DNA from 2 places in the Psychrobacillus mangrovi genome. Region 1 is predicted to be linked to the other one. Evidence: predicted binding sites of a transcription regulator. Region 1 holds the regulator's gene; the other holds the start of a gene.
The links. Region 1 encodes Rex, which represses fermentation and respiration genes when NADH is low (regulators of the CRP and FNR family bind a similar motif). Its sites were predicted from a motif close to TTGTGAAATATTTCACAA; they were not measured.
Positions count from the first base shown of each region.

Region 2: a site for Rex is predicted at 13,022-13,039, ahead of WAX74_RS01590 (cytochrome c oxidase subunit 2A). Genes of this name have one in related genera too.

Region 1 covers NZ_JBAWSY010000006.1:76,423-92,128, forward strand. The annotation lists gene uvsE (UV DNA damage repair endonuclease UvsE) at 104-1,057, shown strand; gene groL (chaperonin GroEL) at 1,227-2,858, opposite strand; gene groES (co-chaperone GroES) at 2,902-3,186, opposite strand; gene WAX74_RS10325 (CPBP family intramembrane glutamic endopeptidase) at 3,374-4,087, shown strand; gene WAX74_RS10330 (redox-sensing transcriptional repressor Rex) at 4,359-5,000, opposite strand; gene WAX74_RS10335 (ABC-F family ATP-binding cassette domain-containing protein) at 5,110-7,044, shown strand; gene WAX74_RS10340 (YnfA family protein) at 7,220-7,546, opposite strand; gene tsaD (tRNA (adenosine(37)-N6)-threonylcarbamoyltransferase complex transferase subunit TsaD) at 8,084-9,103, opposite strand; gene rimI (ribosomal protein S18-alanine N-acetyltransferase) at 9,100-9,549, opposite strand; gene tsaB (tRNA (adenosine(37)-N6)-threonylcarbamoyltransferase complex dimerization subunit type 1 TsaB) at 9,539-10,225, opposite strand; gene tsaE (tRNA (adenosine(37)-N6)-threonylcarbamoyltransferase complex ATPase subunit type 1 TsaE) at 10,222-10,674, opposite strand; gene WAX74_RS10365 (YugN family protein) at 10,817-11,227, opposite strand; gene WAX74_RS10370 (SGNH/GDSL hydrolase family protein) at 11,308-11,928, opposite strand; gene WAX74_RS10375 (acyltransferase family protein) at 12,039-13,085, shown strand; gene WAX74_RS10380 (DUF4181 domain-containing protein) at 13,439-13,843, opposite strand; gene purU (formyltetrahydrofolate deformylase) at 14,675-15,577, opposite strand.
Region 2 covers NZ_JBAWSY010000001.1:314,615-330,320, reverse strand. The annotation lists gene WAX74_RS01640 (DEAD/DEAH box helicase) at 1-1,702, shown strand, start outside; gene WAX74_RS01635 (ribonuclease H-like domain-containing protein) at 1,692-2,987, shown strand; gene gpsB (cell division regulator GpsB) at 3,058-3,357, shown strand; RNA gene rnpB (RNase P RNA component class B) at 3,421-3,807, shown strand; gene WAX74_RS01620 (putative bifunctional diguanylate cyclase/phosphodiesterase) at 3,920-5,656, shown strand; gene WAX74_RS01615 (THUMP domain-containing class I SAM-dependent RNA methyltransferase) at 5,653-6,780, shown strand; gene WAX74_RS01610 (ATP-dependent DNA helicase) at 6,870-8,771, shown strand; gene WAX74_RS01605 (carboxypeptidase M32) at 8,821-10,320, shown strand; gene WAX74_RS01600 (b(o/a)3-type cytochrome-c oxidase subunit 1) at 10,667-12,334, opposite strand; gene WAX74_RS01595 (cytochrome c oxidase subunit II) at 12,336-12,812, opposite strand; gene WAX74_RS01590 (cytochrome c oxidase subunit 2A) at 12,833-12,955, opposite strand; gene WAX74_RS01585 (chemotaxis protein CheX) at 13,139-13,591, opposite strand; gene WAX74_RS01580 (dynamin family protein) at 14,059-15,706, shown strand, end outside.

The DNA of each region.
Region 1 (15,706 bases):
CTGCAGAAAATAAACTAGAATATACTGCTTTTGCCTTAATGTTTAAAGTCTCTCTATCAGATTAGAGCTCAATATCAAAGGATTAAATAAAGGGGAAAAGTAGATGAAGATTCGGTTCGGTTATGTAGCAAATGCATTAGGCTTATGGGATGCAAGCCCCTCAAAAACATTAACATTTACACGGTATTCAACGCTTCCTAAAAACGGAAGAATGGAAAAATTGAAGTTTGTAACAGCACAAAATTTACATCATACAAAAAGAATTTTGTATTATAATATCGCCCATGAAATAGAACTATACCGATTTTCAAGCTCACTTGTCCCATTAGCAACCCATCCGGAAGTGATGTGGGATTTCCTAACTCCATTCAAAAAGGAATGGGAAGAAATTGGTGATATTATCCGACATTTTAATCTTAGAGTAAGCTTTCATCCAAATCAATTTACACTTTTCACTAGCCCAAGAGAAGAAGTAACCATAAATGCAGTAAAAGATATGGAATATCATTTTAGAATGCTCCAAGCAATGAATGCCCTCGATTACGGATTAATTAATATTCATATTGGTGGAGCCTATGGGGATAAAAGTAATGCCATAAACCGTTTCCATCAAAATCTAAAAAAATTACCAAAGGAAATCAAGAAGCATATGACCCTAGAAAATGATGATAAAACGTACGATATTAAGGAAACACTCATTACTTGTGAAAAGGAAAACATACCAATGGTACTGGATTATCATCACTATATGGCGAATAACATGGAGGGTGAGCTCCCTCTTTACTTACCCCATATATTTGAAACTTGGAATAACGTTAGTATTGTACCGAAAGTCCACATTTCTTCACCAAAATCTGATCAAGCCTATCGTTCCCATGCTGATTTTGTTTCCTTAAACTTTATCCTCCCCTTCTTAAAGATGGCAAAGGAGCTTAATCAGGACTTTGACATAATGATAGAAGCAAAACAAAAGAACCTTGCCATGCAAAGACTTGTAGAGGAAATAGCTGCAATTCGTGGAGTCAAACGTATTTCGAGCTCTTCTGTGGAATGGTAACCATTGAGGACTGCATAAAAGTGAAACTCAATATAAAAAAAGAAGCCCCCCAAAAGTTTAGTCAACTTTTGAGAAGCCTCCGGTAATTTAAATATTTATTAGCAAAATGTTAGTATTTCACTCTCATCTTACTTATAAACCCATACATATCAAGGGTTGAAGCGGCTTATTACATCATGCCGCCCATTCCGCCCATGTCAGGCATACCCATGCCGCCGCCTGCTGGTTCAGGGATGTCTGCTACTACTGCTTCTGTAGTTAAGAATAGAGAAGCTACAGATGCAGCGTTTTGAAGAGCTGAACGAGTTACTTTAGTTGGATCTACGATACCAGCATCCATCATGTTTACCCATTCGCCTGTTGCTGCGTTGAAACCAGTACCGATTTCTTCGCGTTTTAGACGATCCACAACGATTGATCCTTCTAGACCAGCGTTGTTTGCGATTTGACGAACTGGTTCTTCTAATGCACGAAGTACGATTCTTAGACCCGTTGCTACGTCGCCTTCTTTTGTTTCAGCTAGTTCAGCTACTTTGTTGTATACGTTCACTAGTGCTGTACCACCACCAGATACGATACCTTCTTCAACAGCTGCACGAGTTGCGTTTAGAGCATCTTCAATACGAAGTTTGCGTTCTTTTAGTTCTGTTTCTGTTGCTGCTCCGACTTTAACAACTGCTACACCACCAGCAAGTTTAGCAAGGCGTTCTTGTAGTTTTTCTTTATCGAATTCAGAAGTAGTTTCTTCTAATTGAACACGGATTTGAGCTACGCGACTAGCAATGCGTTCTGATTCCCCGTTACCTTCAACGATTGTTGTGTTGTCTTTTGTTACAACAACTTTAGAAGCGCGTCCAAGTTGCGTAATGTTTGTAGATTTTAAATCTAATCCTAAGTCTTCTGTAATTACTTCAGCGCCAGTTAGGATAGCGATATCCTCAAGCATTGCTTTACGACGGTCACCGAATCCTGGAGCTTTTACTGCTACAGCATTGAATGTTCCACGAAGTTTGTTAACAACTAGAGTAGCCAAAGCTTCTCCTTCAATATCTTCTGAGATTAATAAAAGAGGTTTACCTTGTTGTACTACTTGCTCAAGTACAGGAAGAATTTCTTGGATGCTTGAGATTTTTTTATCTGTAATTAAGATATATGGATTATCAAGCACTGCTTCCATTTTATCTGTGTTTGTTGCCATATACGCAGAAGTATATCCGCGGTCGAATTGCATACCTTCTACCACGTCAAGCTCTGTAGTAAATCCTTTAGATTCTTCGATTGTAATAACACCATCGTTCCCAACGCGTTCCATTGCTTCTGCGATTAATTCGCCTACTTCATTATCACCAGAAGAAATTGCAGCAACTTGAGCGATAGACTCTTTGCCTTCGATTTCTTTAGAGATTGCTTTTAACTCAGTAACTGCAGCTGCAACTGCTAGGTCAATCCCTTTACGGATTCCTACTGGATTTGCTCCTGCTGTTACGTTTTTCAATCCTTCACGGATCATAGATTGTGCCAAAACAGTAGCAGTTGTAGTACCGTCACCAGCGATATCATTAGTTTTAGAAGCAACTTCTGCAACTAATTTTGCACCCATGTTTTCAAATGCATCTTCTAATTCGATATCTTTTGCAATTGTTACACCATCATTTGTAATAAGTGGTGAGCCAAATTTTTTCTCAAGAACAACATTACGTCCTTTTGGTCCAAGTGTTACTTTTACAGCATCTGCAAGTTTATCTACCCCACGTAGCATTGCACTACGAGCGTCTTCACTGAATTTAATTTCTTTTGCCATGATTTAATAACCTCCTAATGATTAATTATTAATTCGTTTTTTATTAGCCAATTACAGCTAGTACATCGCTTTCGCGTAATATTAAATATTCGGTATTTTCATATTTCACTTCTGTGCCTGAGTATTTAGAGAAGATGATACGGTCTCCTTCATTCACGTCTAACTCGACGCGAGTCCCGTTTTCAAGTACTCGTCCAGTACCTACAGCAACAACTTTTCCTTCTTGTGGCTTCTCTTTAGCAGAGTCTGGAAGTACGATGCCAGATGCTGTTTTTTCTTCAGCTTCGATTAATTCGATTACGATACGATCTCCTAATGGTCTTAACAAGTGAAACTACCTCCCTAAAATAGTAAAATTTAATATTATTAGCACTCTATCTCTTTGAGTGCTAACACACTTATAATAATAATTAAACACAGAACATTTTGCAAGTGAGAAGGTGTTAATTTTTTCTTTTATTGCTTTTTTCCTTTACAATAAAAAGAGAATTGTGATCTAGAAAGGAACTAAATGAATGAAACAACAAAAAACAGGCTTGTATATTTTAATTGTTTACTGCGTGATGCAACTTTCTGGAGCAATCTTTGCACCACTTTTACTTATACTATTTAAGTCTATGGACGTAAAAAATCCTCCATTGGTTGCTTCTGGATGGTGGGTATTCCTAAGTATGGGAATTGCTACACTGATAACACTCCTTTTAATTAGAAAAAATAATAACTTTTTACGTCCCTTTAAAGGAAAACCGTCTCCTCTTTGGAAAACAATCGGCTGGGGAATCATCGGGTTCTTTCTCGTTTTCTTAGGGCAAGGTGTCGCAGCTACGATTGAACTCAAATTAGGTGTTGAACCTGGATCCGAAAATACAGCGCAATTTATAGAAATAGCACACGCTGTTCCATGGGCAATCTTTTCAATTGTAATTTTCGCTCCTATATTAGAGGAACTCATTTTCCGCCGTATCATTTTCGGCTCTTTATATCCAAAGACAAATTTCTTCGTCGCCGCATCTGTCAGTGCGATTGTCTTTGCAATCATTCACTTTGACTTTACGCACATCCTACTATATGCGGTTTCTGGGTTTATATTCGCTTTTATTTATCACAAGACAAAGCGAATAGTGGCATCGATTATTTCCCACATGTTATTAAATGGGTTTGTTGTCCTCTTCCAGTTTTACGGAGAAACAATCCAAAAGTTTTTAGAAACATACTCTCAAATGCCATAAAGAAAAGCGCAAGCGCCTATGAAGGGGAATACAGTCTAAGTTCGCGACATCGTGGTGCTCCTGCGCAAGCTCGTCGCAAAATAAAAGAACATTTCGCAACGACTGTATGACCCACTTCGTGTGGGCCTCCGACAAGCAAATGTTCTTCCCACAAAGAAGTCGTTCTTTGACTTCGTTGGGGGAAGGTTATTTGACCTCGAGGGGCTAGGCGCTGGAGCTGGACATAAATAAAAGCCTTCGACCCATCAGTATTGGGTAGAAGGCTTTCGTTTTATTCGCTATATTCATTTCTAATTAAATAAATAAGGGTTTGCACTTCGACAGACAAATCAATCGTATGAACCCGAATTGTATCTGGTACTGTCAAACGAATAGGGGTAAAGTTAAGAATCCCTTTAATATTCGTTTTTGCTAATCGATCCGCTACTTCTTGAGCAGAACGGCTTGGAACGGTACATATAACCAACTCAATACCATGTTCCTCGAGCTTCGTCTCCATAACACTCGGATGATAAACTGGAATATCACTTACCATCATTCCTTCAATAGGTGCTTTTGTATCAAAAGCTACAACAATCTTAGTATTATGGTTTTTTTGAAAGTTATATTTTAGAAAAGCAGTTCCTAAACTACCAACTCCAATAAGAGCCACATTTGCAGCTTCATCTTGGTCGAGCGTTTTTCGAAAAAATTGGAGTAAATTAGCGACATCGTAACCATAGCCTTTTTTGCCAAGTGCTCCAAAGTGCGAGAAATCTCTTCGAATTGTTGCTGAATCTATTTTCATTGCATCGCTTAATTCTTGTGACGATACTCTTTTATGTCCAGCATTATGAAAACTTTGTAAAAATCTATAATATAATGGAAGCCTCTTCGTTGTTGCTTGAGGAATTCTCGGTAGTTCAGGTTTCATCAAAAACCCTCCAATTTCTTACTTAACATTCATCTCATTATAAAGCTATAGCGTTGCAACGACAAGACCTATCTATTACACTTAATATAGAATTGAGGTGCGAATCATCGTGATTGTTTTACAAGTAAATCAAGTAACAAAATCCTTTAATGGAGAAGATATATTAACAAACGTAAAGTTAGAGGTTCAGGATCGGGATCGAGTAGCTCTCGTTGGTCGAAACGGTGCCGGAAAATCTACATTACTTAAAATAATTGCTGGAGAAATGTCGTATGATTCCGGCGATATTATTATGCCAAAGAACATTCGATTAGGATACTTAGAACAACATGCCGGACTGGAATCCAAGCTTTCCATCTGGGAAGAAATGAAGTCTATCTTTAATCATCTAATCGAATCTGAAAAAGAGCTTCGATCATTAGAAACGCAAATGGCGGATCCTTCTGTTTATGAAGACGCCGATGCCTATGCACGAGTTGCTGCTGCATACGATGAACTACAGCTAGCTTTCAATGAAGCTGGTGGTTATCGATACGAATCAGACATTCGTTCTATTTTACACGGAATGCGGTTTTTTCCTGATGATTATGATAAGCCTGTAACAGCATTATCTGGTGGTCAAAAGACTAGATTGGCACTAGCTAAGATGCTGCTGAGCAAACCAGATTTACTCATATTGGATGAGCCGACCAACCACTTAGACATTGAAACACTAAACTTTTTGGAAAACTACTTAAAAAACTATAGCGGTGCAATCTTGATTGTATCCCATGATCGTTACTTTTTAGATCAAGTAGTGAACTTTGTATATGAAGTGTCTCGTCATAATGTCACTAGATATGTCGGCAACTATAGTAACTATCTAGACCAAAAAGCAAAGAATTATGAACTTGATAAAAAAATGTACGAAAAACAGCAAGAGGAAAAAGCTAAACTAGAAGACTTCGTAAATCGAAATTTAGCTCGTGCTTCCACAACAAAAATGGCACAGTCCAGACGTAAGGTAATTGAAAAAACGGACTGGATGGATTCACCGGACGGCGATGAAAAATCTGCTTCTTTCGGCTTTACGATTGATCGACCAAGCGGAAACGACGTTCTTCGACTAGAAGAGGTTTCTGTTGGATACCCAGGAAAAACGGTTTCTTCCAACATATCCTTTTCGGTTTATAAACAGGACCGTATAGCACTTGTTGGACCTAATGGTGTCGGTAAGTCTACCCTACTGAAAACCATTATGAAACAATTAGAGGATGCAGGCGGTAAAATTCAGTACGGCACAAACGTCCAATTTGGATACTACGATCAAGAACAAGCAGCGCTTACTGGCAATAAAACAGCTCTTCTTGAATTGTGGGATGAATGGCCGCTCATGAATGAAAAGGATGTACGCACTGTTTTGGGCCGCTTCCTATTTAGTGGTGACGATGTTCAAAAAACCGTGTCAACCTTATCTGGTGGAGAGAAAGCTAGACTTGCACTAGCCAAGCTAATGCTGTTAAAAGCAAATACGTTAGTATTGGATGAGCCGACCAACCATTTAGATTTAGACAGTAAAGAAGTACTCGAGAATGCATTACTCGATTTTCCAGGAACAATTCTTTTCGTCTCGCATGACCGTTACTTCATTAATAGAATAGCTACGAAAGTTATTGAATTATCTAATGATAACGCTGCGCTTTTCTTAGGCGATTACGATTACTATTTAGAAAAGAAACTCGAATTAGAAGAGTTGGCACTGGAGAGTGCAGGCGCAATTGAAAAAGCGGTTGTCGTGAAGCCAAGCACGTCTACAATTGATAAAGAAGCGAAGAAAAAAGAACGTCAGCTTCGAAGACAACTGGAAGAACTAGAATCACAAATACCATTAGTGGATACAGAGATTGCTTCTATTGAAGAAAAACTCTGTGACCCGGAGATCTTCCAAGACCACGAAGCTGTACAGCAATTGCAAAAAGAGTTGGATCAATTAAAAGAAAAACAAGACGATTTGTCCAATGAATGGTTAGAATTACAGGAGCAATTAGAGGAAATCGTTTCATAAGAATGAGTAGTGTAAACCACGCGGATGGTTTACACTACTTTTTTATTATGTATTAAGGAACCATCCGATTATTATGGTTAGCCATCCGATTATTGCTTATAACCATCCGATTATTTTGATAAACCATCCGATTATCGCTCTGAACCATCCGATTGCTTGTTTTACACCCCATATTTTAATGGCGTGGAGCAAAAAGAATTACTAACACACCAACCAAGCATATACCTGCACCAACCCAGTCATAAAAATCTGGTGTTTTTTTATCAATTCCCCAGCCCCATAATATAGAAAGAACAATAAACACACCACCATAAGCAGCATAAACTCTGCCAAACGATGGGAAGGTTTGAAATGTAGCAATGACTCCATATAAAGCTAATGCTACTCCTCCAAAGACACCCCAATAATACGGCTTACCTTCTCTTAACCAAAGCCATATGAGATAACCACCACCAATTTCAGCCAATCCTGCAAGTATAAATAATGCAATTGCATAAAAAATTGAAATCACGTCCTTAAATCAAATTATATTTTTCATCACTTCACAATAACAAAATTTTAAAGTACTCACCGAAACACTAGTTCTATGTAAAGACTAATTAAGCGTTTGTTCTCTACTCTTCAATAAATTATTTATAATATCTCACTAATTGTCGAGTCATTAAACTTTGCCAATTACTTTTTGTCGATTCATGCCCATATATGTTGGTCAAGTACAAATTTTTATTAATTTTTTTCCACAAATTTATTCACATAAAAAACCAAGTAATACCAACATATCAACAGACTTATACACATTGTCCACAGATTTCAAATACAGTTTTCCACAACAGTGTGTATAAATGTGACACTATATATTGAAATCCTCCAACTTATGCACATCTTATCCACAAATTGTGCATAAGTACGAATGTTCTCTATTGACATATGGGAAAAAAACTGTTAAAAAAATCCCCTTTTCTTGTCGAAGAAAAGAGGATATTTGAATAAACTTCACATTAGAGGCACGCCTTACAAGCGAAGTGCTAACAGTCTGAAATCAGTTCCAACTATTCAATTCCATTCCTGGTCGGCCATTCATCGACATATCCCCAAGTTGACCTGCCGCAAACTTCGAGTTTCCTGCTGCCGCAATCATTGCTGCATTATCTGTGCACAATGAGATTGGTGGCACGTTAAACGGAATGTTCTCTTTCGCAAATGTTTCTTCTAATGATTTTCGAAGTCCTTTATTTGCTGCTACTCCACCTGCTGCAATGACTTGTTTTACATTAAACTCACGTGCTGCTCTTAGTGTTTTTGCAGTCAACACTTCAATTACACTCTCTTGGAAGCCTGCTGCTAGATGGTTTGGATTAATTTCCTCCCCACGCTGCTCCGCATTATGCTGATAGTTAATAACTGCAGATTTCAATCCACTAAAGCTAAAATCGTATGACCCTTCTTCCAGCCAAGCCCTAGGAAACGGTACTGCCCCGTCACTTTCATTCGCAAGTCGATCGATATGTGGTCCTCCTGGATAAGGAAGATTTAAAACACGAGCAACCTTATCGTAAGCTTCCCCTGCTGCATCGTCTCGTGTTTCACCAATTAACTCGAACTGACCGTCTTCCTTCATTAATACAAGCTCGGTATGTCCACCTGATACAACTAATGCTAGAAGCGGAAACTCCATCGGCTGAACGAGTGCATTGGCATAAATATGACCGGCGATATGATGCACGCCCACTAGTGGAAGTCCATTTGCAAAGGCAAAAGCTTTTGCCGCATTTATTCCAATTAAGAGCGCACCTACTAGTCCTGGCCCTTCCGTTACTGCTACGGCATCCAAATCTTTTGGTGTCATATTTGCTTTCTTCAACGCTTCTTCGATGACAATGGTGATTTGCTCCACATGGTGTCTTGAAGCGATTTCTGGAACCACTCCACCAAAACGTTTATGGCTTTCGATTTGGGAAGCGACTACATTTGAAATAATTTCATGGCCGTTTTTCACTATGGAAGCTGCTGTTTCGTCGCAGCTCGTTTCTATTCCTAATATATATTGATCTTTTGTCATTTAAATTCCACCCACATCACAAGAGCATCCTCCTGTGTATCTGTATAATAATTTTTTCGGATACCGCCATCTTGGAAACCTAATTTATAATATAAGTTTTTAGCAACATCATTCGAAACACGGACTTCCAACGTCATAAGAACTACCTCATGTTCAAGAACCACACGAATAGCTTCTCGCATCAGGCCTTCTCCAATTTTCCTACCACGCATCTTTTCAGTGACTGCTACATTCGTAATATGGCTCTCATCCATGACGATCCACATTCCGCAGTAGCCGACAATTTCTTTTTCTTCTGTCTCTGCCACAATATAATACGAGTACAAATTAGTCGTCATTTCATGTGCGAACGCTTCTCTTGTCCAAGGAAGCGTGAAAGCTTCTTGCTCTATTCGTAAGATTTGATCGATATCCTCTATAGTCATTCTTCGATAATTAATTTCCATTTTTCTTCTGCTCTTTCATCCAATTAGCCTCAGCTTCTGTTACACGCAAATACTCCGGTACAGTCGTGTGCACATCAGATGCTTCTTGATTTTTCGCAAGTTCAACTAAAACGGCTGCACTCGGCAAATTAAATGCTGCATTCACCCGTTGCACCTTATCTCCAAGTACTTCTTTAATTTGTTCCCAGTGAATCACTACATCCATTCCTACAAATAAAACCGGTTGCCCCATCTCATCCACTGTTTGAAGTAGCTCCGCTAGCGACATATGCGCCTCCTTCACTACTTCTCCACTCACATAAATGCCCGCAAACACATTACCGCGTCTTGCATCCATAATGGAACAAACTACGCCGGAAAAGAACGGTACATTTCCAGCTATCACTTGTAAACTCGATATTGAAACTATCGGGATATTCAACGTCCATGCAAGTGTCTTTCCAATCGTTACTCCAATTCGCACGCCTGTATAAGACCCTGGACCGTTCGCTACAGCAATTGCATCAATTTCATTTGGCTTAATATCTGCCTTTTTTAATAATTCTTCAATTGCTGGCATCGTTCCGATTGAATGAGTAATTTTAAGCGACGACTTGTACTCTGCAAGCACTTGATCGTCCTTCACTATAGCAATCGCAAGTGGGGTATGTGATGTATCTATTCCTAACCAAATCATTCAAAAAGCTCCTCGCATAATTGTTCATAACGTTTTCCAAACGGAGTAAACGTAAACTTTCTCTTCTCGTCTTCCAAACGCAGAATCTGAATCGCCAATCGCTCTGGCGGTAAATCTGCTTCTATTAAATTGGCCCACTCGATAATACTTACCGCGTCCCCGTAAAACAACTCGTCCCATCCTAAATCCTCATCACTATCAGCCAATCGATAGACATCCAAATGATTCAAAGGAAGTCGACCTTCATATTGCTTCAATATCGTAAACGTCGGAGAATTCACATTCCGTGTGATGCCAAGTCCTTTAGCAACACTTTTCGTAAAGGTCGTTTTGCCTGCTCCCAAATCGCCTTCTAACGTGAGCACATCTGCCGGTTCTAGAATAGCAGATAGCTGATGCGCAAGTTCCTCTGTTTCTTGCTCCGAATTAATTATACGCTCATACATCATCAGTAGCTGTCCTTTCAAGTACATAACTATTTGACTCCTATTATAAAGAAATATGAGCCGGAAGTTAAGTATACAGTCCTTTTAGTGATTTACTGCATATAAAAAGACCATTTCAGCAAAATAGCGAAATGGTCTATGTTCATTAGTTTAAAAACTGTACTACCTGTTGTACAGCCTGCTCTCCAGCATGTGCCCATCTATTTTTATTCACAATCTGACCGTCTTTATCTAGCGGATCTTGAAATTGATCAAAACCAGTAGAAGTCATCAAGGAATTTACGTCTGTGTCCAATCCCATATTTACCACATGTTTAATGACATAGGGCGTTTGAAAACGGATATATGCTTCATGATGATCTAGGTCACCCTCTAATACCTCAAAAGGTAGTCGCAAATAAATCGTCTCTCCACCATCTCGATGTAAAACATTGTCAAAGCTTCCTTTATGATAGTCCCAATTTCCACCAATTGAATAACCGAGATTTTGAATTCGACTTTTCAAATCACCAAAATACGCCTTCTTACCTTCAAGTTCCGTATGCAACTGTAACATGCCTACCACTCCTTTTTCAGATTCACAGTCCTATCTTTTCCATTACTTATTGAAAAAATACAAACCGAAAAAGAAGCTTCTTATTTGTTGAACAATCTTTGAAATAGTCTTCGAAAATATCCGACTTTATTATTACTACCATTAATCTCTTCTAGCTTTTGAACAATCAAATCCGACAAAATTTCATAACCCGCTTCACCAAAATGTAGACCGTCATTCTTTTCGCCTATTAATAGCTCTTTGTAGTTTGGTTTTGAATAAAGTACGGTAAAAAAATCAATCATATGACTCCCAGTTTCTTCTGCTACTTCTTTTACCGCTTTGGCATACTGCTTCAATCGTTCATTGGATCGATTTGGTTGAAGTGCTTCGTCTATTGGTGCCGGAGTAATTAAAATCGTTTTTTCTGGTCCAATCCTTTTTGTGAATTCCGTAATATTTTGCTTAAATGTATCAAGCTCCACAAACTTATGTATGGAAGAATCATTTGCGCCAAACAAAACAGTAACTATGTCAGGCTTTCTAGCGAGTACATCTTTTTCAAATCGTTGCATCGCCTGCTCGGTTGTATTTCCGGAAATACCTGCATTTATGAAATGATAGTTTTTTAGCTTAGTAGTAAGTTTGAAAGTAAGGATAGGGGAAGGAAAACCTTCTTTTCTAGCGGTGATACTATCCCCAAAACATACAACATCCAACATTTTACAGTCCCCATTCTATAATATTGTAATATAATTGAAACACAATATAAGTTTATATTCACCTTATAATGGATAAATAAACATGGAGATCAAAGCTTGGAGGATGCTGTATGTCTAAAAAGAGATTAACATGGGTAGATGTGACAAAAGGTTTTTTGATGATTCTAGTTGTAATCGGTCATTATCCTGGAGAATTAGAATTTCCACTCGGAAAATATATATACTGGTTCCATATGCCAGCATTTTTCTTATTAAGTGGCCTATTTTTCAAAGAAATTAAAGAAAATGAAAGCTCAAATAAAACGATTAAAAAGAGATTTATGCAACTGATGGTCCCTTATTTATTCTTCCTAGCGATCATAACAGCTGTTCGATATGGTATGGAGCTATCATTAGGAAACTTTGATTTGTCTTGGTATTTACAAGATATTTGGACACTAGTTATCGGAGGTCGCTTTGCTCGTGGAGCTTATGGCGTTATCTGGTTTGTAACTACTTTATTTTTCACGTATTTGCTGTTCATTTGGATGACCAAATACTTAAGCCGTGTAAAACAAATAGTTTTACTAGCAACATTCTACCTCGTAGCACATTTGGAAAGCATTTTCGCAATGCGTGTTATTAGTGGAGCACCAGATGAGGCTTCACAAACTATACCGATGCTTTGGAATTTGGATGTTGTCTTAATGGCTATTGTTTACTTTGCCTTAGGCTATTATGCAAAATCCATTTGGATGAACATTACACGTCCTTGGCTCATTGGGGCAAGCGTCGTGGCAATAGGTGCGGTTATTGCGGACAGGGTCGGATACATTGACTATCATTTAAGTATGAAGTTTTTAAGATATGATCACCTATTACTAGATTTAGTCATTCCAATCGCTTTTATTATTGTGATTCTCGGACTTTTCCAACGAATCACAAAAATTTTACCATTAACTTGGCTAGCCAAAATTGAAAAACACTCCATATCCATTATGTACTTGCATATATTAACAGATATTATTTTGAATGACTATTTCCAATATGGCATCATCGGCTTCACAGCCCTCGGACTGGTTGTTCCGATTATTATTTCCATAGCCATTCAAAAAATTATTCCATACGGCAAGTTCTTCCTCGGCGATATCCGAGCGAAAAAGCCAATCGAAATCTAATCAAAACGCCTCTTCTCTACTTTAGAAGGGGCGTTTTGCATTTTACAATTAGTGGCACTTCGAGACCGAATTCATTCTGGAAGCAACCAAATCCACCCAAGAGCGACCAATCTCACACTATCAGCAACCATTCTAGCTATAACCGCAACCATTTCTCACAATATCAAGTTATCTTCAGTTGAAACGGTTCATATATATCCCGCGTGATGTAATTTTTATCCAATAAATGTTACCAAGTGGTACTTCGAGACCAATTCCTCAATAACCGAGATTAAATTTCCCGAAACCGAGACTAACCAACTCAGAACCGAGACCCGTTTTCCCATTACCGAGACCATTTCTCAAAGTAAGAGTTATACAAAACTAAGCAAATCAAAATCGATTATTATAGCTATTGCGAGCGCTAAGATAACACCTTCACTAATAGTAAGAATATATCGTTTAGAGCCCTCCAAATACCTCCATTCAAAAAAGGCACTTACTCCATATTCAATCACTACATTGAAAAAGTATATAAATAGTAAAAGGTTTATTGAAAAATCCTCATTCAACATATAGAAAGTGGCCCAGATCGTTGCAATAAATAAAGCTATTCTTATAACCCAATCAATTTTTCTATGTAATTCATTTATATGGTTGTAAGAAAAGAATTCCTTCTTCTCTTTTTCTATATTAAATACTTTTCTCAAAATTAGCTTAACTACTGATATTAAAGCAAAAATAATCAACATAAAAAATATGAAGCTTATCCATATCATATAATCACTCCTACATCTAAATAAATTCGGAACACCATAAATAGTAAGACATCACCTTAGATACAGTTTATACGTGTTTAATGACATATAAGATTCATTAATTGGAATATTTTTCTTCCACTCTCTTCAATAAACATCATTAAGTTAACTTTCAATAAGCAGCTATGTATTTTTTATCCAGTAAAAGACACAAAATGTCTAAGCGAGACCAAATCACCTGTATAAGCAACCAATTCTAGCCGAACCGCGACCAATTCCCTCCCTTGAGCAACCAATTTTAGCCCAAAAGCGACCATTTCTCACAATAAGAAGTTGACTCTATGAGATTCACAACAAATAAAAAAAGCTCTTTGCATTTTTGCAAAGAGCCATCTAACCAAACAAGCTATTTATACAATAATTATCGAAATTCTATTAAAAAATAGAACACTTATTCGTATTTATGTTATAATACAAATACAATTGCATGGGCAGAGTGGGCGGTTGGTCACTTCCTTCTAAGGAGGTGATGCCAGTGAACACATACGAAACGATTAATTTGTTGATTCAGCTAAGTGCTGTTATGTTAGCAGCATTTTCAATCGTTGTGACATTGATTATTTTCTTTGTAAAAAAGAAATAACCGTCCCTCAGCAAAGGTTTGACGGTTATTTCTGACCTCGGACCAGCCGCTCTTTCTGCGGTTTGCGGTTGTGGGGCTGGATATTCGCGTATCCAGTCTTTTTAGTATATGTTTCTACTTATATTATATACAGAATCGTGAACCCATTCAACCTATATGAGTATTTCCATCTATTACAAATTTCACATATTTGTGTCATTACAGGTTACTTAATGAAACACAATTGTTTTATTATCTTGCACGATAATTCGATTTTCTAAATGCCATTTTACTGCTTTAGCAAGAACACGCCGTTCGATTTTGCGACCAATTTTCTTTAAATCTGTTACATCGTCTCGATGATTCACTCGTTCTACGTCTTGTTCAATAATTGGCCCTTCATCTAGATTATTCGTTACATAATGAGAAGTTGCACCAATTAGTTTCACACCTCGTTCAAAAGCACGTTCATATGGGCCTGCGCCGATAAATGCTGGCAAGAAGGAATGGTGAATATTGATGATGCGATTTTCAAAATGACGTACAAAATCAGGCGTTAATATTTGCATATAACGCGCAAGGATTAATAGATCTACTTTATATTCTTCCATGAGACGAATTTGCTCTGCTTCAACTTGCTTTCGAATATCTTTGTTCGCTGGAATATAATAATATGGAATACCTAATGCTTCCACAAATGGGCGTGCATCTTCATGATTACTAATGACAACAACAATATCCGTATCTAAATCGCCATTTTGCCATTCCCACAAAAGCTCCATCAAACAGTGCGGCTCTTTCGAAACAAATATAGCAGAACGCTTCCGCTCATTTGGATAGGCAAATTCATAATCCATGGAATGCGTTGTAGCAATTTCCTCAAAATCTTTCTCCATGTTCGCAGACTTCTCTGCCAAATGATCACAGTGATACTCGATCCTAATAAAAAAAGTACCGTTCTCTGGGTCACTGGAGTACTGACTTGATTCAATAATATTGGAATCGTAGTTATGCAAAAATGTCGAAAGAACAGATACAATACCTGGTTTATCTGGACATTTCACTAACAAGCGTCCTCTATTTTCAAGTTGCTTATTATGTTTTTCTAACTTCACTTTGACTTCTGTTTCCATAATGTGTATGACCCTCTCCCAATATATTAATTTTATCATTATCCATCATAATACATTTCTTCTCAAGCTTTTTTAATTTTCCAAATAAAAAAACCTGTATGATAAACAATCGTTTATCACACAGGCACT
Region 2 (15,706 bases), on a different contig from region 1:
TACATATAAAGGTGTTTTTGGTAGTCATGTTGCTCATGTTATTCGTAGGTTAAAAAGGATTTGTGAGTTTTACGGAAGTCAGCCACAGTTTATTTGTACGTCTGCTACGATTAAAAATCCAAAAGAGCTTGCCGAATCTTTAACAAATACTTCGCATACATTAATCGATGAAAATGGTGCTCCTGCAGGTAAGAAACATTTTGTGTTTTATAATCCACCAATTATTCATCCGGTCTTTAATGTGAGAAGAAGTGCAATATTAGAAGTAAGGGATTTAGCACAGGAATTATATGTGAATGGAATTCAAACAATTGTTTTTGCAAAAAGTAGAGTTCGAGTGGAAATGCTTGTTACTTATTTACAAGGCCTAGTTAGCAAAAAAATAAACGACCAATCTATTCGAGGATACAGAGGAGGTTATTTACCTTCTGAAAGAAGAACAATTGAAAAAGGCTTAAGAGACGGAATTATTCGTACAGTAGTAAGCACGAATGCTTTAGAGTTAGGGGTAGATATTGGCCAATTACAAGCGTGTATTATGACAGGATATCCTGGTAATATCGCAAGTGCATGGCAACAGGCAGGAAGAGCAGGAAGAAGGCAGGATGAGGCTCTTATTATTTATGTTGCTCAATCAACTGCACTCGACCAATACGTGGTAAATCATCCTTCTTACTTTCTAGGTCAATCTCCAGAAGAAGTACGAATTCATCCAGATAATATGATTATTTTAATGGATCATTTGAAGTGTGCAGCTTTTGAGTTGCCTTTTTCGTCAATGGATTTATATGGAGAATTTTCAATTCAAGAGTTACTGGAATTTTTGGAGGAAGAAGGCGTTTTATTAAAAACGGCTGAAAAATGGCATTGGATGTCTGAAAGTTTTCCGGCGAGCAATGTAAGTTTACGTTCTGCCTCTCAAGAAAACGTTATTATTATTGATCAGTCCATTCCGACAAAAACTAGAGTGATTGGTGAAATGGATCAATATAGTGCGATGACTCTACTCCACGAGGAAGCAATTTATTTACACCAAGGAACTCAATTTCAAGTTGAAAAACTAGACTGGGAAGAGAAAAAAGCATTCGTTAGAGAGGTAGACGTTGATTACTTCACAGACGCAAACATTGCGATAGAGTTAAAAGTATTGAGTGAGGATAAAGACAAGGAAGCGAATGTTGGAACACTGCAATTTGGAGACATCATTGTATTAGCGCAACCAACTATCTTTAAAAAAATTAAGTTTGATACTCATGACAATATTGGATCAGGCAAAATTCACTTGCCACCAATAGAATTGCATACTTCTTCTACTTGGTTTAGCTTTGAAAAACCAGATGATTGGACGGATGCGCTCCTTTCAGATGCAATGACAGGAGCAGCATATGCATTGCATGCTTTTATACCATTATTCATTCATTGTGATTCAAAGGATATTCATGTCGTTCCACAAGTGAAATCGACAAATATGGAAAAACCAACTTTTTATATTTATGATAGTTATCCTGGTGGAATTGGGTTATCGGAAAGAATGTTTGATTTGTGGAATGAATTAGTTCCAAAGGTAACGGAGCAAGTAGCAAATTGTTCTTGTAATAATGGATGTCCTGCCTGTATCGGAGCACAAGATGCAGAATTGAATTTGAAAAAAGAAGTATTAAAACTACTATACTTTTTGCAGGTAAAAGAAAATGTCCTATGAAAAAAAGTTGTTACAATTGAAAGGTCTAGTAAAAAAGAATTCGACCGAACAGATTAAAAAGGAAATACCTAGCTTTAAGCTACCTTTTTACACAGAGAAATGGATTCAGCATGGACTTAAACTAATTCAAAACGAACATGGTTTTTTATTCGTAAAAGAATCTTTTTACTCGAATGAGCATATACATGGAAACATTGTATTAAGTAAATTAACGGATTCAATCAAATTTATGCAGGATAACTATCCAGATCATCCGTTAACAGTTTCCTTAGATAATAAATATTCCTTTTATGATACGGAAACAACTGGTTTGAAAGGGACAGGTGTACTCATCTTTCTAAATGGTGTGCTAACGAAAACAAAAGATGGTTTTTTATTGAAACAATATGTTCTTGCTGATCCAAGTCAAGAAACAGCATTTTTATATTCACTAGATTTTTGGAGAGATACTCAAACAATTATTACTTATAACGGAAAAAGCTTTGATCTGCCTCAACTAATATCTAGATGGACAATGAATCGAAATTTGCTTCCAAAATTAAAACAGCATGATCATATTGACTTGATGCATACTTCCAAACGTATTTGGAAAGGTAATTTAGAAAGATTTAAATTAAAGCAAATCGAAGAACAAAAGTTAGGTTTTCAAAGAAATGGAGATATACCAGGTCATCTTGCTCCTATTATTTATTTTGACGCGGTTAAGACAGGGAATCCAGTCAATTTGATGAAAGTTTTAAAACATAATGAATGGGATATTTTATCTTTGGTAACGCTATATATAATTACAGTGGATTTATTGATTAAAAAAGAAGAAGTAGCTGAATCCTCCGTAACTTATACGAATATCGGAAAATGGTTTCAAGACTTGAAAACAACTGAAGTAAGTTTTGACTGGTTTAAATTCGTCGTGGATCATTTCCCAAAACAAGAAGCAAGTATTGCATATATGTACGTAGGATTACACTTGAAACGTAAAAAGTTATTTATGGAAAGTATTCAGGCTTTTGAGGAATCTTTAAAGGAAATAAGCGGGAAATATCGTTTAAAAGTTTATATAGAATTGGCAAAATTGTATGAGCATCAACAAAAAGATTATGAGTCAGCACTAGAAATGACCTCAAAAAGTGCTTTGTATATGGATTCTTTAAGCGATAGTATATCAACACAATCAAAGCTACGCTTAGAACAAGAACTTTATAAAAGGAGAGAAAGAATAATCCGGAAAATAAATATTTCCCGGGAAAGCGCACAACATAACAAAAAGCGCGTACAAATGCCTTAAAATACTGCATTATTCGACATCATTATGCTATAATACGTTTAGCGAAATGTAGATGGAAGGAAGATGTAACATGGAATTGAAATTTAAACCATCAGATATATTAGAAAAAGAATTTAAAACTGGCCTAAGAGGGTACAACCAAGAGGAAGTTGACATATTCTTAGATGATATTATTCAAGATTACGAGGCTTTTGAAAAGAAAATTTCCCAGCTTCAATTAGAAAATAAGCAATTAAGAGAAGAGTTGGCTGAGGCTCCGAAAAGAACTCAACAAGCACCACCACCACCTACTGGTGCAACGAATTTTGATATTTTGAAAAGACTTTCACATTTAGAGAAACATGTATTTGGGAGTAAATTGTACGAATAATTATATTAATTCCTAGAGGTTGAAAAGCCGACAAATTTCGTATATACTATGTATACCACTTATATATTCGGGCAATCGCTGCAATGCTTGACATTGTAGAGGAAAGTCCATGCTCACACAATTCTGAGATGAATGTAGTGTTCGTGCTTAGTGAAAAAATAAACTAAGGCAGCTAGTTTTAGCTGACGGCGGGATGAAGGCCTAAGTCCTTTTAGGATATGGTTGACAATCTCTGAAAGTGCCACAGTGACGTAGCTGTATAGGAAACTATACAGGTGGAACGAGGTAAACCCCATGAGTGAGAAACCCAAATTATGGTAGGGGCATCTTCTTGAAGGAAATGAACGGATAGAAGAACAGAAATAATTCTGTAGATAGATGATTGCCATCTACATCGTACGAGGTAAAGCACCGTTTGAGTACCGTAGAGACAAAACATGGCTTATTGAGTGTATGAGTGGATAAATAATAATATAAACAAGCTCTCCATTCGAGGAGAGCTTTTCTTATCTTACATAACTTTTTACTTTAGTTATTTTGTAGCATAAACAAAGGCAGGTATATGATTGTGAAAAAAAAGCAACAACCTGAACAATTTTATTTATATCCAAATAAACTAGTAGAGGAAGTATTTAATTCTACAACTGAAGGTATTATGATTACCGATGATCAAATGCACATCTCACTAGTAAATGCTGCTTTTGAAATGGTTACTGGGTATTCTTTAGATGACGTGCGTGGGAGAAATCCTCGTATATTACAATCTGGTAAGCAGGGTTCAGCTTTCTATGAAAAAATGTGGAAAGACATTCATACTAAAGGCGTTTGGCGTGGGGAGATTTGGAATAAAAGAAAAAATGGCGAAGTTTATCCAGAATTATTATCCATAGCAAGTATCGTAAATAGCGATGGGGAAGTTACTAACTATTTTGGCATTTTTTCAGATATATCTCGAAAAAAATTCATAGAACAAGAATTAGAAGAATTGACTCTAACTGATCAATTAACGAATTTAGCAAATCGCTCCACTTTTAAAGAATCACTTAACGAATTGATCAATTTATCTATTCCAAATAATTTTATACACGCTTTACTATTTATTGATTTAGATCGGTTTAAACATATCAATGAGACGGTAGGTAACGAGGTAGGAGATTTAATATTAACCGAAGTTGCCAATCGTATTAAATTAATTGTTAAAGAGAATGATATTTTTGCTCGATATGGGGGGGATGAGTTTTTACTAACTTTAAGTTATATTCACCACCAAAAAGAAGCAGCCAATCATGCAAAAGAAATTATAAAATCTTTAAACAAACCATTTTATATTGATGGAAACGAAATATATATTACATCAAGTATAGGAATTAGTATTTTTCCGCAAGATGGTATAGATGCTGAAAAACTTATTCATAAAGCGGATAAAGCGATGTATTTTGCAAAACAAAACGGACGAAATCAATACGCTTTCTATTTCGAAGATTTAAAGAAAGATTCTAAACGATTACTTCTATTAGAGGCAGAACTTAGAAAATCCATTCAAACAAAAGAATTCAATATTAATTACCAACCTAAAATATCAATTGTTAACCGAGAAATTATAGGTGTAGAAGCGCTTGTTAGATGGGAAAATAATAAATTAGGAAACGTTTCACCAAGTGAGTTTATTCCTTTTGCCGAAGATACTGGTTTAATCATACCTTTAAGTGAAGTGATACTGGAAAAAGTATGTCTTGATATAATGGAATGGAGAAGTAAAGGAATTCAACATTTATCTGTTTCAGTTAATATTGCATCATTACACTTTCAACAAGACGACTTTATAGAAAGAATAAATGCAATCCTTATGCAGTATAATTGTAGTCCAAGCCAATTCGAATTAGAGCTAACAGAACGGACGGTTATGAAAGACGCACAAGGAATAGTTAATAAGTTAATTAAATTAAAAAATATGGGCTTTAAAATTTCTATTGATGACTTTGGTACGGGATATTCTTCTTTAAGCTATATAAATCGCTTTCCACTGAATTACTTAAAGATAGACAGTAGTTTCGTGCAGCAAATTACCTCTTTAAAAGACAAACAAGCAATAGTAGATTCCATTATAATGATGGCTCACCGATTACATCTAAAAGTAGTAGCAGAAGGTGTAGAAACGAAAGATCAAGTAAAGCTTTTGAAGGAAATGGATTGTGATATTATTCAAGGATATTATTATAGTAGGCCAATTCCAAGTTCAGAGCTTTTGGATTTCATTGAATTATGGGAAATTCTCAAGCAAGAAAGGAATGTATTATGACAAAATTTAAATTAGTAGCAACTTCAGCAATGGGTTTAGAATCCATCGTTGCAGATGAAGTCAAAGCACTAGGGTATGAAACAACAACTGAAAATGGAAAAATTTATTTCGAAGGTGATGAAAGAGCAATTGCTAAAGCAAACATATGGCTACGTGTTGCTGACCGTGTAAAAATTGTAGTATCACAATTTCCAGCTAAAACGTTTGATGATCTTTTTGAAAGAACAAAAGCAATTGAGTGGGAAAAGTTTTTGCCAGTAGATGCTGCATTTCCTGTACAAGGAAAATCAGTTAAATCTACTCTCTTTAGCGTGCCGGATTGTCAGGCAATAGTAAAAAAAGCAATTGTAGAACGTCTTAAACTAGCGTATAAGCGCATAGGATTTCTTGATGAATCAGGTGCAACATATAAAATTGAAATCAGTATTTTAAAAGATATGGCTACAATTACTATTGATACAAGTGGTGTAGGTCTTCATAAAAGAGGATACCGTCAAGAACAAGGTGAAGCTCCTTTAAAAGAAACACTTGCGGCTGCCCTAGTGAAAATTTCTAAATGGAACCCAGAACGTCCATTTGTAGACCCATTTTGTGGATCCGGAACGATTCCGATAGAAGCCGCTATGATTGGACAAAATATAGCTCCGGGCTTTAATCGTGATTTTCATAGTGAATCATGGTCATGGATGCCAAAAACGGTTTGGGAGGATGTAAGAAATGAAGCGGAAGATCTTGCTAAATATGATCAAGAGCTTCAAATAATTGGTTCTGATATCGATCATAAAATGATTCAAGTAGCGGAACAAAATGCTTTTGAATCTGGTTTTGGAGACATAATAACATTCAAACAGATGCAGGCTAGCGATTTTTCTACTACATTGACAGACGGAGTTATGATTGGCAATCCTCCATACGGGGAGCGAATTGGGGAAGTTGAAGTAATTGAGAAAGCTATAAGTGATTTAGGATATTTAATGGAAAAATATCCATCGTGGTCAGTTTATATGCTTTCATCCATGGAAAACTTTGAACAATTGTATGGTAAACGAGCAACAAAAAAACGTAAACTATTTAACGGTTTTATTCGAACGGATTATTACCAATTTTGGGGTAAGCGTTCTTAAATAGAAAGTAAATTGTGTAGGTGGAAATTTTGTCTGACGGAAGGGAGGAACTCCTTTCCGTTCTTATTTTATTTTGGAGGAGTTAATATATGAAAAAAGCTTTACCATTTCAATTATCCAAGGACCGCTCTTTCTTCGAATCATTAGGTGATTGGATGGGAGATGTATTATACGATGAATTACCGGAAAAAGGTTTTGAATGCCGTGATGAACAAATATTTATGGCTTATCAAATAGAAAAAGCACTAAAAGAAAAAAATGTGTTATTCGCCGAGGCGGGTGTAGGTACAGGGAAAACTATTGCTTATTTGTTACCTGCTATATCCTATGCAAGATATACTGGGAAACCAGCTTTAATCGCATGCGCTGATGAAACATTAATTGAACAATTAGTTAAAGAAGCAGGCGATATTTTTAAACTGCAAAATTATTTAGATATTAAGATTGACGTTCGTTTAGCTAAATCAAGGAATCAATACTTATGCTTAAAACGTTTAGAAGATGCGCAAAAAGATTTAGATAATGATTATTTCATAGAGGAAATAGAAGATCTCATTCCGGATTTTGTTTATGGTCATTCATCTCTTCAGAAAATATTTCCCTATGGTGAACGAAGCCAATTTTCCGGTGTAAGTGATGAAGATTGGCAGAAAGTGAATTTTCATCCGACTCAGCAGTGTATGGTTTGTGATTTGCGCAATCGATGCGGCCAAACGATACATCGCCAAAATTATAGAGAATCAGCTGATTTACTCATTTGTTCTCATGAATTTTTAATGGAACATATTTGGACAAAAGAATCTAGAGTTCGAGAAGGTCAGCTTCCTTTATTACCAGAGGTATCGATGATTGTATTGGATGAAGGGCATCTATTAGAATTCGCTGCACAAAAAGCGCTTACTCATGAAATTCAGAGTGAGACACTAGTGCGTTTATTAGAAAGAGTCATGGTGGATGGAATAAGAGAAAAGACATTATATTTGATGGAGCAATTACAGGAAACACATGACGAGATATTTGGTTTAATTCGAAAAAATAGCATCGCAAGAGATACGGACCGAATGACAATCGAAAAATCAGACCTTCTTATACAAACTTGTAAGAAAGCAATTAGTTTAACGGATGATTTACTTGAAGAATTTGTCTTTGAGTCAGAATTATTTACAATTCCTGAGTATGAACTTCGAATGGTAGAAGAATTTTTAGAGCAATACGTCTATTCATTACGATTGTTCACGGAAAAAGGGGATGGGGTAGAGTGGCTTGAAATTATTGATGGTCATGAAACATTGATTATAATGCCACGTCTAGTAACAGACATTCTAAATGAAAAACTGTTTACTTCAAAAATGCCAATCGTTTTTTCTTCAGCCACACTATCTATTCAAAAAGACTTTACGTATATTGCAGATTCGCTTGGTGTTGAAAAATATCAATCTTTCTCGGTAGCTTCACCATTTGACTATGATGAAGTGATGAAAATCAATGTAAAAAAACTACAACAAGAAGATAAAGCGAATCATGTGGTCGAATTATTGGAAGATAAGCAACAAACTTTAATATTATTTAAATCAAAAGCAGCGATGGATCAATTTCGAAATTCTATTCCTTCCACTAAAGATATAGTTTTTGAAGGGGAGCGAGAACTCTCCACAATAGTGAAAGAGTTTCAAGATGGAAATTTCGCGACGCTTTGCTCCTATCACTTATGGGAAGGTCTCGATTTACCTGAAAAAGCTTTAACAAGAGTTATTATTGTTGATTTACCATTTCCTCCTGTAGATCCGTTATTTGATGCTAAGCGTAAATTCTCAAATGATCCTTTTGAAGAAGTGGATCTTCCGTTTATGCTTTTAAGATTACAACAAGGCATCGGAAGACTAATTAGAACATCTAAAGATTACGGAGAAATTCATATTCTACTTAACCCTGAAGAAGAAGTATTACAAAATCGATTTGTTAATATTTTGCCAACATCTATTATTCAATAATAGACATATGGTACGATAATGTGGAGTTGGAAAAAAGGGGGAATTAATTTTGACGGTAGAACAACAATTTTTAGACTATGTAAAAAAGATTGGTGCGTATAATGAAGCATTAGGGGTATTATATTGGGATATGCGCACAGGGGCGCCGAAAAAAGGGATAGATCAGCGTTCCGAAGTTGTAGGTGTACTAGCAACGGATGTGTTTAATCTGTCAACTTCCGATGAGTTAAAGAAATTATTAGATGAACTGGAACCTTCTATTCCTTCGGCAAATAATGTAACTAAACGTGTGTTTGAAGAAGTGAAAAAAGAATACGATCTGAGTAAAAAAATTCCTGCAGATGAATATAAAAAATTTGTCATTCTTCAATCTAAGTCTGAGTCTGTTTGGGAAGAAGCAAAGTCCAAAAACGATTGGGCTATGTTCAAGCCATATTTAAAAGAAATGGTTGACACTTTAAAGAGATTTGTAACCTATTGGGGAGTAAAGGATAATAACCCATACAATGTATTGTTGGATCAATACGAGCCTGGAATGACTACAGAAATACTTGATAAAGTATTTGGAGAGTTAAGAAATCGTATTGTACCTTTATTAAAGAAAATAGCAGAATCTCCAAACCAACCGAAAACAGATTTCCTCTTTAAGCATTTCGATAAAAAGCAGCAGGAGGCATTTAGTTTAGATGTCTTAAAACAACTGGGCTATGATTTTGAAGCGGGGAGACTAGATGAAACCGTTCACCCATTTGCAACTGGATTAAATCGTGGGGATGTGCGAATTACAACAAAATACGATGAATCTGATTTCCGTTCCGCTGTATTTGGGACAATCCATGAATGCGGACATGCGATCTATGAGCAAAACGTGGGAGAAGAATTAACAGGTACTCCTCTATCAGGTGGAGCGTCCATGGGAATTCATGAATCACAGTCTCTTTTTTATGAAAACTTTGTTGGTCGTAATCCAAAGTTTTGGGAACAAAACTATGAAAAGTTACAAAGCTATTCTCCAGAGCAATTCGGAGATGTACCTATGGAGGAGTTTTTACGTGCGATAAATGAAGTTAAGCCCTCACTGATTCGTATTGAAGCAGATGAATTAACGTATGCACTTCATATTATGATTCGTTACGAGATCGAGAAAGGTTTATTTAATGGGGATTTAATAGTAGAAGAACTACCTGAAATCTGGAATGCGAAATATGAGGAATACTTAGGAGTGCGACCGTCTACGAATGCAAAAGGGATTCTACAAGATGTTCATTGGGCGGGAGCAAGCTTCGGTTATTTCCCATCGTATGCTCTAGGGTATATGTACGCTTCACAGTTTAAGGCGGCTATGCTAAAAGATATTCCACATTTTGATGAACTAATTGAGAATGGTGATTTATCACCTATAAAAGAGTGGCTAACTCAAAATGTACACAAGCACGGGGCACTTAAAAAACCTTTAGAAATACTTAAAGATGCAACAGGCGAAGGGCTTAATGGTAACTACTTGGCGGATTATTTAGAAGAGAAATATACTAAAATTTATCAACTCTAAGGTTCCGAACTACCAGATTATTTATAATCAATGTATTATGAGTCGCTTTTCAATAAGGTAGCTCATCATAAGGAACACGGATGTGCGCTGCCGCACGCTACGCATGAGCCTCCGAAGGATGAGAGTCGCTCTCAAGATCCTTTACGGTGTAATTCTTCGCCCTCCTGTGGCGTGTAAGGCGTACATCCTGAAAACTCCCTTTTCCATTGCGACGAGCTTTGATTAGGAATAGACATGTGCTTAATGGATAGTTAATGTACCTTTTAATCTTTGAACATCACCAATTTAGGTGTATACAGCTCTAAATAAAAAAGAACGAAGCAACTATGCTTCGTTCTTTTTTATGTTACCAGAATTTATATCCTTTTGATCCAGGTGGTGCATTTTGAATCATATCGATGAGTGGAACTGTATAAGCAAATAAAATTAATGCAATACAAATGGTCAACCAGATTTTCCAATTCTCCAGTACCATAGGCGTTTTCTCAGCATGCTCAGAAACTTCACCGATAGGGAATTCTGTTTCTCCTTTTGGAGCAAACCATAATAAGTTTATAATAATATAAAGAACTAATATGATCCCTATGAATAAAATAGTACCACCAACTGCTTGTGCAATCTGGTAGGGAATCCATTCCGCTGCTTGTTCAGAACCTCCATAAGTAGAGAAGTCTGAACGACGAGGGGCTCCAAATAAACCAACAATATGCATAGCACCTGACATGATACTCATACCAAATGCCCAAACAATACCTTGAATAATAGCAAGTCTGTTCATTTGTTTTGTTAATACTCTACCAGTAAGATGTGGTATCAACCAGTAAGCTGCCCCAAAAAAAGTTAACACAACAGTAGTAGCAACTGTAAGATGGAAGTGGCCTGTTACCCAAATAGTATTATGAACTACTTGATTCATCTGGTTAGAGGCATTAATTATTCCACCAGCACCAGCAGGGACAAATGCAGCCATACCGATAAAAGGAACTAAGAAACGAGCATCTCCCCATGGTAATTTTTTTACCCATCCAAATATACCTTTTCCACCTAATGCTCGCCCACGTAACTCAAACGTAGCAAACATAGAGAATGCGGTTAATAGTGAAGGAATAACAACCATTAAAGTTAATACAACTTGCAAGAACTTCCAGAAAGAACTAATTCCAGGCTCAGTCAACTGATGGTGAAATCCTACTGGAATAGAGAAAAGTAAAAATAAAATAAATGATAATCTTGCTAAAGCATCAGAGAAAATTTTTCCTCCAATAATTTTTGGGATAATAACATACCAAACCATATATGCTGGCAATAACCAGAAATATACTAGTGGGTGACCGAAATACCAAAATAGTGTACGGGAAAGGAGTACATCAACCTTGTCTACCCATCCTAATGACCAAGGGATTAGTTGAAAAACAACTTCCACTGCAACTCCAAGCGAACAAATAATCCACATAGCAAGGTTTACAACAACCATAAAAGTTAATAATGGGCTAGGTTGACCAGGGTTAGCTTTTCTCCATTCAATGTATTTCATGATCTGGGCAGCTCCGCCGATCCAAGATCCCACTACTACTAAAGCCAATCCTACGTAGAAAATCCAGTGAGCTTGTAGTGGAGCATAGAAAGTATAAAGTACAGATGCTTTATTTAACAAAACCATAACTGAAGCAGCAGTTGTACCAATTGTCATTGTCCAGAAACCAATCCATCCAAACAATCTTTGTTTATTTGTTAATGTACCAGCAGTACGGCTAACCGCTGCAATTTGAAAACCAAAAATAAAATATGTTGTTAAAATTAGTCCTAGTAAAACGCCATGAACCGTTAAAACTTGATAATAGCCGATTCCCCAAGGGAGTGTAAATGTACCAGAGCGCACTAGTGTTTGTAAAAGACCACAAAGTCCACCAATGGCTAACGCGATAAAAGCAACATAAATATGGGCAAGTGCTAGTTTTCCGTCTTTTTTATCTACTGTTACTAAGTCTTTCACTTTTTCTGTAATAGTTGTCATATTACTCAACCACCTTTAACATGGATGTCATGGACGAATGTCCAACTCCACAATATTCATTACATAAGATTAAATACTCTCCAGCCTTATCAACGGTAGTCACATATTCAGAAACATAACCTGGCTCAAGCATCATATTTATGTTTGTTCCTGCTACCTGGAAACCATGAACTACATCTTTCGTTGTCGCTATAAATTTCACTTTTGATCCAATTGGAACTTCAATCTCAGGTGGATTGTAGAAGAATGCCGAAGCTACAAATACAACTTCATAGTCCCATTCTTTTCCCTCCACTTTGTGCACACCTGGGTTATTAAATGGAGCAATTTCATCCACACGTTCTGGATCAATATAAATTTTTGAGCTTGGTGGATGTGAACCAAAGTGGAATGCACTAATTCCAACAATTACTAAAAATAAGACCAATGAACTAACTCCGAATGTTATCCACCATTTTTCGTACTTATGAATATGCATCGCCTTAAACCTCCAAATTATTAAAATCTATCAATAAACAAGTAAAATGCCATAAACCATGTAATTAAAATGAATATCCCTACAAATCCAACCGAATACAAGGTTCCTTTTAAATCAGACTCTTTTTCACGCTTTTTTGACATTTGGTACACCTCCTACAAAAGAAGTTCTTGTATATTTTTAATAATAAATAGAATGAAAGAGCAATGATGTGATAAATGTCACACAAGATAGGGGTATATGTGAAATAAATGTGAAGAATATAAACGATGGCTAGAGAAATAAAAAAAGAACCTTCATTAGTAGAAGGTTCTTTTTGAGTATGACTATTCATCAATAGTGAGTATTATCGTTAAATCTCCAATACCATCGATCACGACAGGTAATTTAAAGGCATGCTGAAATCCAAATAATTTTGTTGTACCTACAATGACGGTAGGAGGTGTAATGTCTATTTCTAAGTTGTTTCCTGCAACAGTAGTACATAAATTCCCTGCTATCATATTTCCTAATTCTCCTGTAAAGGATTCAAGCATTTCACCTTCTAAAGTCATACCAAACATAGTTGCACCAATCGATGAAAAACAATCAGACGTGGAATCTATAATTATACGACCTTTTATATCACCTATAATTCCAATTAGTACACCCATCTCTTTTTGATCAAATGGCTGTACCATTAAAGAAGGGGATTTAATATCCATTGGAAGAGGGATCACGGATTTTAACGATTGAATCATACCATTTAATATAGTTTGTATGTGTTTAGACGCACTCATTTTGTCCCTCCGAATAGTAAAGATGGCTTAATTTTAGCATAAAAGTATCATAAAAAGAATACTATATGTAGAAAATGTCGAAACATTGTGCTATCATTAAATGAGAATGATTTTCAAATTCACTTGAGAGGACGATTTGTATGTTAGCTATATTAATTGGATCAACCATTTTACTTTATAGTGGGGTAACAGCTTATGTGTTACGTTCTACTTCTCCTCAAGTTAAATAATATAACTTCAAAGATGATTTGATTTGTTTCACTTGGAACGGAACAGATGAAGTCATCTTTTTTTATGCTCGTCGCAGAAATTCAAAAAGATTTGCCGCAAAGCTCGTCGCAGAAATTCAAGAGATTTTGCTCCTGCGCAAAGCTCGTCGTAGAAAAACAAAGGAACGCTTTTGCGTTCCTTTGTTTTTTGCTATGATATACATAATTGTCGAATTATAAAGGAGATTTTATTTTCAAATGGAGAATTTAGAAAATATACAACTATTAAAAGAGAAAAATGCTTTGCTAGCTACTCTTTTTCAACGAAATTTAGATGATGAACGTTTCGCTAAGGCAAAATTGTTTGCAGAAAAACTGGAGAAGGGTACATTTACTATTGCTTTTGCAGGACATTTTTCTGCTGGTAAATCTAGTATGATCAATGCACTTGTAGACGAGCAGTTACTTCCAACAAGTCCTATTCCGACATCGGCAAATATTGTTACTGTAAAAAAGACAAATGATAATTATGCCCTCGTTCATTTTGTTGATAGAGCACCTGTAAAATTCTCAGGTGAATATGATATTCAACTTGTTAAAAAATACTCAAAAGACGGGAGTAAAGTATCTCAAATTGAAATTGGCCATTCAACCTCCAACTTACCAGAAGGAATAACTGTTATGGATACTCCTGGAGTGGATTCAACGGATGATGCACATAGAATATCAACTGAGTCTGCTCTTCATCTGGCGGATATCGTCTTTTATGTAATGGATTATAACCATGTTCAATCTGAACTTAATTTTCAATTTACAAAGCAATTGCTTCACTATAACGAAAATGTTTATTTAATTGTTAACCAAGTGGATAAGCATCGAGAAGAAGAGCTTTCCTTTGATGCTTTTAAGCAATCTGTTGCAAATGCTTTTAAAGCATGGTCCGTTGAACCGAAGGATATATTTTTTACCTCATTAAAAGATAAACACTTTATACATAATGATTTCCAGAAGGTACAAGAAATTGTACTAAATTCGATTAATAATAAAGAACAGTATTTTATTACATCTGCAAACGCAACATTAGAAAAATTAGCGGATGAGCATAAGCAATATTTAGAAAATGAAAAAGCATCATGTCTAGAGACTTTTGAAGGACAACTAACAGAAGAAGAATGGAATAATAAAGAAGATATTAAAGAACAACTTGAAATAGCTCAAAAGCAATCAGCATTACAGGATATAAGTCTATGGAAAAAAACGTTTGAAGAGCAGCGAAAAGAAATTTTGGAAAATGCTGTTATTATGCCATACGAGATGAGAGACTCTCTAAAGTCATATGCTGAGAGCATGCAAGGCTCATTTAAAGTAGGTTTTTTAGGAAGCAAAAAGAAAACAGAAGAAGAGCGTTCTAAGCGTCTTGAAGATGCAAGAACTCTACTCGAGAGAGTTGTACAAACGAATATTATCGTTCATTTGAAACAACTTATGAAAAGTATGCTAAAAGATGTTTCCTTATTAACTAATGAAAGAGCAAATGAAATTGATGGATTTGCATTTGATATATCCACATCTCTTATTTCGGATTCCTTACAAAAAGGTGCAGGAGTAACAGGAGATTCTATTTTACATTATGCAAACAGAGTTCAAGAAGCAGTCAACCGATTTTTTGTACGTGAGACAGATATTTGGAAAGAAAAAATGATCTTTATGATGAATGATAATCCGGTGGAAGACACAGATAAAGTAGATCAAAAAACAGATGTTCTAAATGAAAAAATAATAGTTATTCAATCATTGGAAGAAATAGATGAAAGAATTCTTGATTTTGAACAGGAAACAAAGACTCCGGCTTTAGCGATAAGGAAACAACGGGATCAATTGATGGTAGCATGGGATGATGAACGAA